One region of the Shewanella sp. NKUCC05_KAH genome, then DNA from elsewhere that is predicted to be linked to it. Evidence: riboswitches for the same ligand, from Rfam matches in the RefSeq annotation. Region 1 holds a riboswitch; the other holds the start of a gene.
The links. A riboswitch is a leader RNA that binds a small molecule or an ion and turns the genes downstream of it on or off. The one in region 1 is predicted to bind lysine.
Positions count from the first base shown of each region.

Region 2: it holds a riboswitch for lysine, as region 1 does, so the genes downstream of both, lysC (lysine-sensitive aspartokinase 3) here and KO533_RS06430 (Na+/H+ antiporter NhaC family protein) in region 1, are expected to answer to the same signal.

Region 1 is NZ_JAHKQZ010000005.1:52,309-55,727, forward strand. Features, by position in the region: gene KO533_RS06430 (Na+/H+ antiporter NhaC family protein) at 1-1,482, opposite strand, end outside; lysine riboswitch at 1,562-1,758, opposite strand; gene KO533_RS06435 (FAD-binding protein) at 1,854-2,780, opposite strand; gene KO533_RS06440 (electron transfer flavoprotein subunit beta/FixA family protein) at 2,780-3,419, opposite strand, start outside.
Region 2 is NZ_JAHKQZ010000004.1:229,185-232,603, forward strand. Features, by position in the region: gene arcA (two-component system response regulator ArcA) at 1-148, opposite strand, end outside; gene KO533_RS05905 (DUF3293 domain-containing protein) at 737-1,171, shown strand; lysine riboswitch at 1,272-1,446, shown strand; gene lysC (lysine-sensitive aspartokinase 3) at 1,597-2,952, shown strand; gene KO533_RS05915 (succinylglutamate desuccinylase/aspartoacylase family protein) at 2,954-3,419, shown strand, end outside.

The sequences.
Region 1 (3,419 bases):
AGACTCGGTAAATCCAAGTGCCACATAACCCACTAAGCTAATAAACGCCGCAATAAGTGCATAAGGTAGCTGAGTCACCACATGGTCGATGTGGTGGCAACTGGCGCCCGTAGACGACAAGATAGTCGTGTCAGAAATCGGCGAGCAATGATCGCCAAATACAGCACCCGCCAGCACAGAGGCAAGCATAGGCAACATCATGCCAGTGTGACTTCCCATCGCCATATCAGCAGCAATCGGCAACATGATCCCGAACGTACCCCAGCTAGTACCGGTTGAGAACGCGGTAATACCTGCTAGCACAAACATTAAGGCGGGTAAAAACGCGAACGGAATATTTCCTGTTGCTAAACTCGCCATAAACTTACCGGTTTCGAGTTGACCAATCACACCTGCGATTGTCCAAGCAAATAACAGGATGTAAATCGCCGGCAGCATAGAGCGAGCACCCTGCACTATACCTTTGACTATCATCAATTTCTCAACGCCTTGCACTAAATTCAATATCAGCGAAACCGCTAGACCAATTAATGCACCAAAGAAAAGTGATGAACTGACATCGGTTTTCTCAAAAGCAGAAATAATATTAAATTCAATCCCTTCCGCCGCGAGTACTTGAGCGCCACTGTTAATCATAAAATAGAGGGTTGCAAATACCAACACGGTAATCGGCAGAAATAGACCTAAAATCTTACCGGTTTCGGCTTCAGGTAAATCCGTGTTCGCCCCAGGCGGTAATCCTTTAGACTCATCGTATAAATTACCACGTTGGGCATTGAGCTCATGCTCACGCATTGGCCCAACATCTAGTCCCATAAAGACAACAAAAAGTAATAATAACAAGGAGAAGATTGCGTAAAAGTTCATCGGGATCATTTGAATAAAAATACTCAAATGACCCGTATCAGCAAAACCATGGGCAGTTAATATCCCGCCAATGAGTGCGATAATATAAGCGCCCCAGCTCGAAACTGGAGATATAACGCACACAGGCGCCGCAGTAGAATCTAATAAATAAGCTAACTTAGCGCGGGAAACATAATAACGATCGGTAACAGGTCGAGCGACCGAACCAACAACTAAACTATTGAAATAATCATCAATAAAAACTACGCAACCTAAAAACATGGTCAATAGTTTAGCGTCACGTTTATTACGTATATGTAAACGAGCCCAATCGGCAAAAGCCCGCGCGCTGCCACTTACGGTAATTAACGCTGTGATCATTCCAAGTACAATTAAGAAACCGAGAATATATAAGTTCCACGAATTTAGACCTTTATCAGTCCAAAAAAGCCCTTTAACGCCATTAAATACAAACTCACCCGTTGCTAAAGGTGAAAATTGATTGAGCAATAAAGCACCAATTAAAATACCTAACCCCAAAGAAAGCAGTACACGGCGAGTCAAGATCGCCAACACGATAGCCACCGCAGGCGGCAACAAGGAAAGTGCCGAATCGGCATAATTCATAACAGTCATTGATTATTATCTTCGTTAAATACGAATGGAGGGCGACTGAACTGGTGGGAAAAGGCAATAGATACCCAAGGTCACCTGTCCTATCAGTAGCGCTCCATAGTAACTATTCCCAATATCCATATCGGAAAATACTATGGCAGTGCTGCACCTATTAGGTACAACCCCAGCAGTTGATCGTGATAAATCGAACCACTTCGGCACCAAATCCTTTCGCAATCGATCAACGGAATCACCCTACTGATCACTACTAATATTTGGCGCGCCTCTACTTCTAAGAACGCCCTTGCACGGGCGTGAGGCACATAAAAACATAAGCGGCTTAGCAGATGCTACCGCAAAGCCACTTAATGTGACCTAGATCACAGATAAAATCAACTGAGACTTGTAATCAGCTCAGGAACCGCCTCAAACAGATCTGCAACGAGTCCATAATCGGCAACTTGAAAAATCGGCGCTTCAGGATCTTTGTTGATTGCAACGATGACTTTAGCGTCTTTCATGCCGGCTAAATGCTGAATCGCGCCAGAAATACCGACGGCAATATACAAGTTTGGCGCAACGATTTTACCGGTTTGACCCACTTGTAAATCGTTAGGCACAAAACCTGCGTCAACTGCGGCGCGTGATGCGCCAACTGCTGCACCGAGCTTGTCAGCAAGTTGCTCTAACATGCCGAAGTTTTCACCACTGCCCATGCCTCGGCCGCCAGATACGATAATGCCAGCATTGCCTAACTCTGGACGGGCAGAAACTGTCAGCGATTGAGAAACAAACTGAGTTCTCGCTTCAAACACTTTATCGAGTGTCGTCACAGCCGCACTGTTACCTTCTGGCGCAGCGTCAAACGCACTGGCGCGCACTGTCATCACTTTAATGGCATCATGGCTTTGCACTGTCGCTAAGGCGTTACCCGCATACACAGGGCGCACGAAGGTATCTGCATTGACAACAGTAATGACTTCTGAGATTTGCGCGACATCTAATAATGCCGCAACGCGCGGAAGCGTGTCCTTACCTAAACTTGAAGCCGAGGCCAGAATGTGACCATAGTTTGGCGCTAAGTCCACCAGCAATTTGGCAAAATTTTCCGCTAAATGCGCTTCATACACGCTGGCATCAGCAACGAGTACTTGGCTAACACCTTGTAGTGCCTGCGCCGCTTGGACAACCGCGCCACATTGGTGACCCGCAACTAAGACATGTACTTCATCGCCTATGGCACGGGCGGCGGTAACAATTTTTGCCGTATCGAGTTTCAGTGCAGCATTATCATGTTCAGCTAATACTAAAATGGCCATTAGATCACCTTCGCTTCATTTTTTAACTTTTCAACTAGCTCAGCTACCGACGCTACCATGATGCCCGCTTTACGTTCAGCTGGCGGAGTGACCTTCACAATCGTTTGGTGACTCTTTAACGTCACGCCTAAGTCTGCCACAGTAAATACTTCTAATGGCTTACGCTTGGCTTTCATTATGTTAGGTAGTGAAGCGTAACGGGGTTCGTTCAAACGTAGATCAGCGGTCACGACAGCAGGTAAAGGCAGCTTGAGAGTTTGCATGCCGCCGTCAATTTCACGGGTGACTTGTAATGTATTCGCTTCTAATTTGATTTCTGAAGCAAAGGTCGCCTGTGGCATATCCATTAACGCGGCAAACATTTGGCCAGTTTGGTTATTATCACCATCGATGGATTGCTTACCAAAAATCACCAGCTCTGCTTGTTCTTTGTCTTGTACCGCTTTGAGCAATTTGGCGATAGACACTGGCACGAGCTCTTCTTCAGTATCGATATGAATTGCACGATCTGCGCCTAATGCAAGCGCGGTACGCAGTTGTTCTTGCACGGCTTTATTACCAATACTGACAACAACCACTTCAGTAGCGCTACCCGCTTCTTTTAAACGAACCGCTTCTTCTACTGCGATTTCACAAAAA
Region 2 (3,419 bases), on a different contig from region 1:
AGTTAATTTTGTTTTCCTGCATAGCCTTATGCATTTCTGCGCCATCATTGGCCTCAGTTACCACATACCCTTCTGCCTCGAAAATACTTCTCAGCGTGTTACGGGTAACGGCTTCATCTTCAACGATCAGAATGTGCGGATTTTGCATATTATTTACCTAAATTTTAATCAGTTTATACTAACCAATAAGAGCAACTTACTTCGGGCTCTTATATTCATAAAAGCGTTGATACTTCCTTGAACTGCTTTGTGCTCAAAAGGAAAATCTTTACGGTGACATCTATATCTGGATGTAGATTAAGTGCACGTTTAAGTGTAATACGAGAAAACGTAATCAGTACCAACTTCGATAAGCAATAGTTAGAATAAGTTCCTTAACTATTGTTTTTTTTAAATGTTTAAAAGACAAATCAAATGTAGAACAGATTTTAAACAGATGCCCGGTCAGTTCACGTTACTTTAAGCGATATATGTAACAAACTGTATTGAACGATAAGCATCTTGCTCAATCTGTTTCAACTCACCAGTACGTACATTGTACTCGTTTTAGTCATTTGTTAACAAATGAAATGTTAACAAATTTTAGGTGAGCAGGGGTTTTTACCATGATATTTACTTTAGCTATTGATTAGTATAACTAATGTATTTCTTATTCCTGTGAGCCAGTTCACGCCTCTTTGGATTTTACAATCACTCTGCTACACTAGCTTGGGTTCATTTTTCGACTAGACTACCAATGGACAATACGACTCAAAATTTGTGGCAATGTTACCAAGCGCCGTTGTTTTTGCTGACTCAAGCATTATCCTGTGATTTTTCCTTTGCTGTTATTACCGCTCATAATCCCGCTTCAAAACTTCTCTCTCCTAGCCAAAACCGTTTACTCGATCGCCAACTTCTCCGTGAAATTGAATTACTCGGTAGCCCTTATCGTGCTTTAGTGGGCGCTGCACCGGATTTATCCCACATGGAAAAAAGTTGGGCCGTGTTTATCGATAGAACGATGGCATTGCAATTGGGTAAGAAATTTAATCAATATGCGATTTATGTTGTCGAACAAGGGGATGTGAGCTTAGTGCCTTGCACCTTGGATGGACATGATGAAGTGTGTTTAGGCAAATTTAGAGATTATGTGCAGCTGGTATACGAGCTACCCGATTTGAATACTTAGTTGTTTTCAAAAGATTTTATTTAAATTGTTCATTTGTTATGAAATTAGCATTGACTTCATTAGGGGTTTATTGCTACTTTTTTCGTCCCTTTCCTAGGAAAGGAACAGAAGAGGAGCGTTAACTAGGTAGTCGGTCAGAGGAGCACAAACTCCAGCGATGACTGATGAGGGAGATTAACGCCGAGGCATAGATATGGTTGCTGCATGTTTATGTCGGTCGCTCAGGCTGAATCCTGACGATTGTCACCTGTAATTGGTGGAGAGCTTCTGGTGACGATTGCTGTTTCCCTTCTTTTGGGGTGCGTTATCATTGAGCACCAGGCTCTTCGAACGAAGTCAGTTCGGAGTGTGATCATGTTAGTTAATCAATATTTTATTCAATCTGCGTTTATTTCTTGCCCTACGTGTTTCACGGAGGTGCGCTAATGTCCTTCGTTGTCGCAAAATTTGGTGGCACCTCAGTCGCCGACTATAACGCTATGAATCGCTGTGCAGACATAGTGTTAGCTAATCCTGATTGCCGTTTAGTCGTGGTCAGCGCTTCGAGCGGCGTGACGAATCTGTTAGTGGAATTGACCCAAGAAGCCATCAACGACGATGGACGATTACAGCGATTAAAACAAATTGCCCAAATTCAATATGCGATTTTAGATAAGCTCGGTCGTCCTAACGATGTGGCCGCCGCATTAGATAAATTATTGAGTCGCATGTCGGTATTGAGTGAAGCGCTCGCATCACAACGCAGCAAAGCGACTATGGATGAGTTGTTGTCCCTCGGTGAGCAATGTTCTTCGGCGTTGTTTTCGGCGGTGATCCGCGAGAAAGGTGTCAACTCAAGTGCCTTCGATGTGCGCCGAGTATTACGTACTGACAGCCACTTTGGCCGCGCGGAACCTCAGGTTGAGCAGATTGCGACTTTAGCTCGTGATTATCTACAGCCACTGTTAGCTGAACAAGTGATTGTCACGCAAGGCTTTATCGGTGCCGATGACGCCGGTCAAACGACCACGTTAGGTCGCGGCGGTAGTGATTATTCTGCTGCGCTGTTAGCCGAAGCGTTACGCGCCTCAGCGGTCGAAATTTGGACTGATGTTGCGGGGATTTATACAACGGATCCTCGTTTGGCGCCCAATGCCTTTCCGATTGCCGAGATCAGTTTCAATGAGGCTGCCGAGATGGCGACCTTTGGTGCTAAGGTATTGCATCCAGCGACTATTCTTCCTGCCGTTCGTCAGCAAATTCAAGTGTTTGTGGGTTCAAGTAAAGATCCTGAAAAGGGCGGGACTTGGATCCGTCATCAAGTGGAAGATGCGCCCGTATTCCGCGCTGTGGCCTTGCGCCGCGATCAAACTCTGTTAAATCTTCACAGCCTGCAAATGCTGCATGCGCAGGGCTTTTTAGCGGAAACCTTTGCGACATTAGCGCGACATAAGATCAGTGTGGATCTGATTACCACCTCAGAAGTGAATGTGTCTCTAACCCTCGATAAAACCGGTTCAGATTCAAGTGGTCAAGGTCTGTTGAGTGAGGCATTGCTGCAAGAATTATCACAGCATTGTCGTGTGCGAGTTGAAGATGGATTGGCCTTAGTGGCGATTATCGGTAACCGCATCGCGACGACGCCGGGTATTTGTCGTCGTGTGTTTGAAGTGTTAGAACCACACAATGTGCGGATGATTTGCCAAGGTGCCAGCCCACATAATCTGTGTGTGTTAGTGGCAGAGTCGGAAGCTGCGCAAGTGGTTAAATCGCTGCATCAAAATCTGTTCGAAGGCGCTTAATATGTTGCCGACAACATCGTCTCTGCAAATCGGGGAGCTTGCCGCAGGGCAAGCACTCACTTTGCCTATCTACCATTTCAAGCCGAGTGACGATAAGGCGACTGGCCCCAAAGTGTATATTCAGGCCAATGTCCACGGTGCTGAAGTACAAGGTAATGCGGTGATTTATCAGTTGATGAAGCAGCTTGAACACTGTGACATCCGCGGCGAAATCACCTTAGTGCCATTGGCGAATCCACTCGGTATCAACCAAAAAAGTGGTGAGTTTACCCTTGGCCGATTTGATCCTATTACGGGCGCGAATTGGAATCGTGAGTATTTGAATCATGCAATCGATTTAACGACTTGGTATGGGGAACATGCCAAGCTGAGTGATAGCGAGCTGATCCAAGCCTATCGCAGTACTTTGGTTGAAGCTTGTCAGCAAAAATTACGGCATGAATGGGGCATTACAACCGGCCATAGGC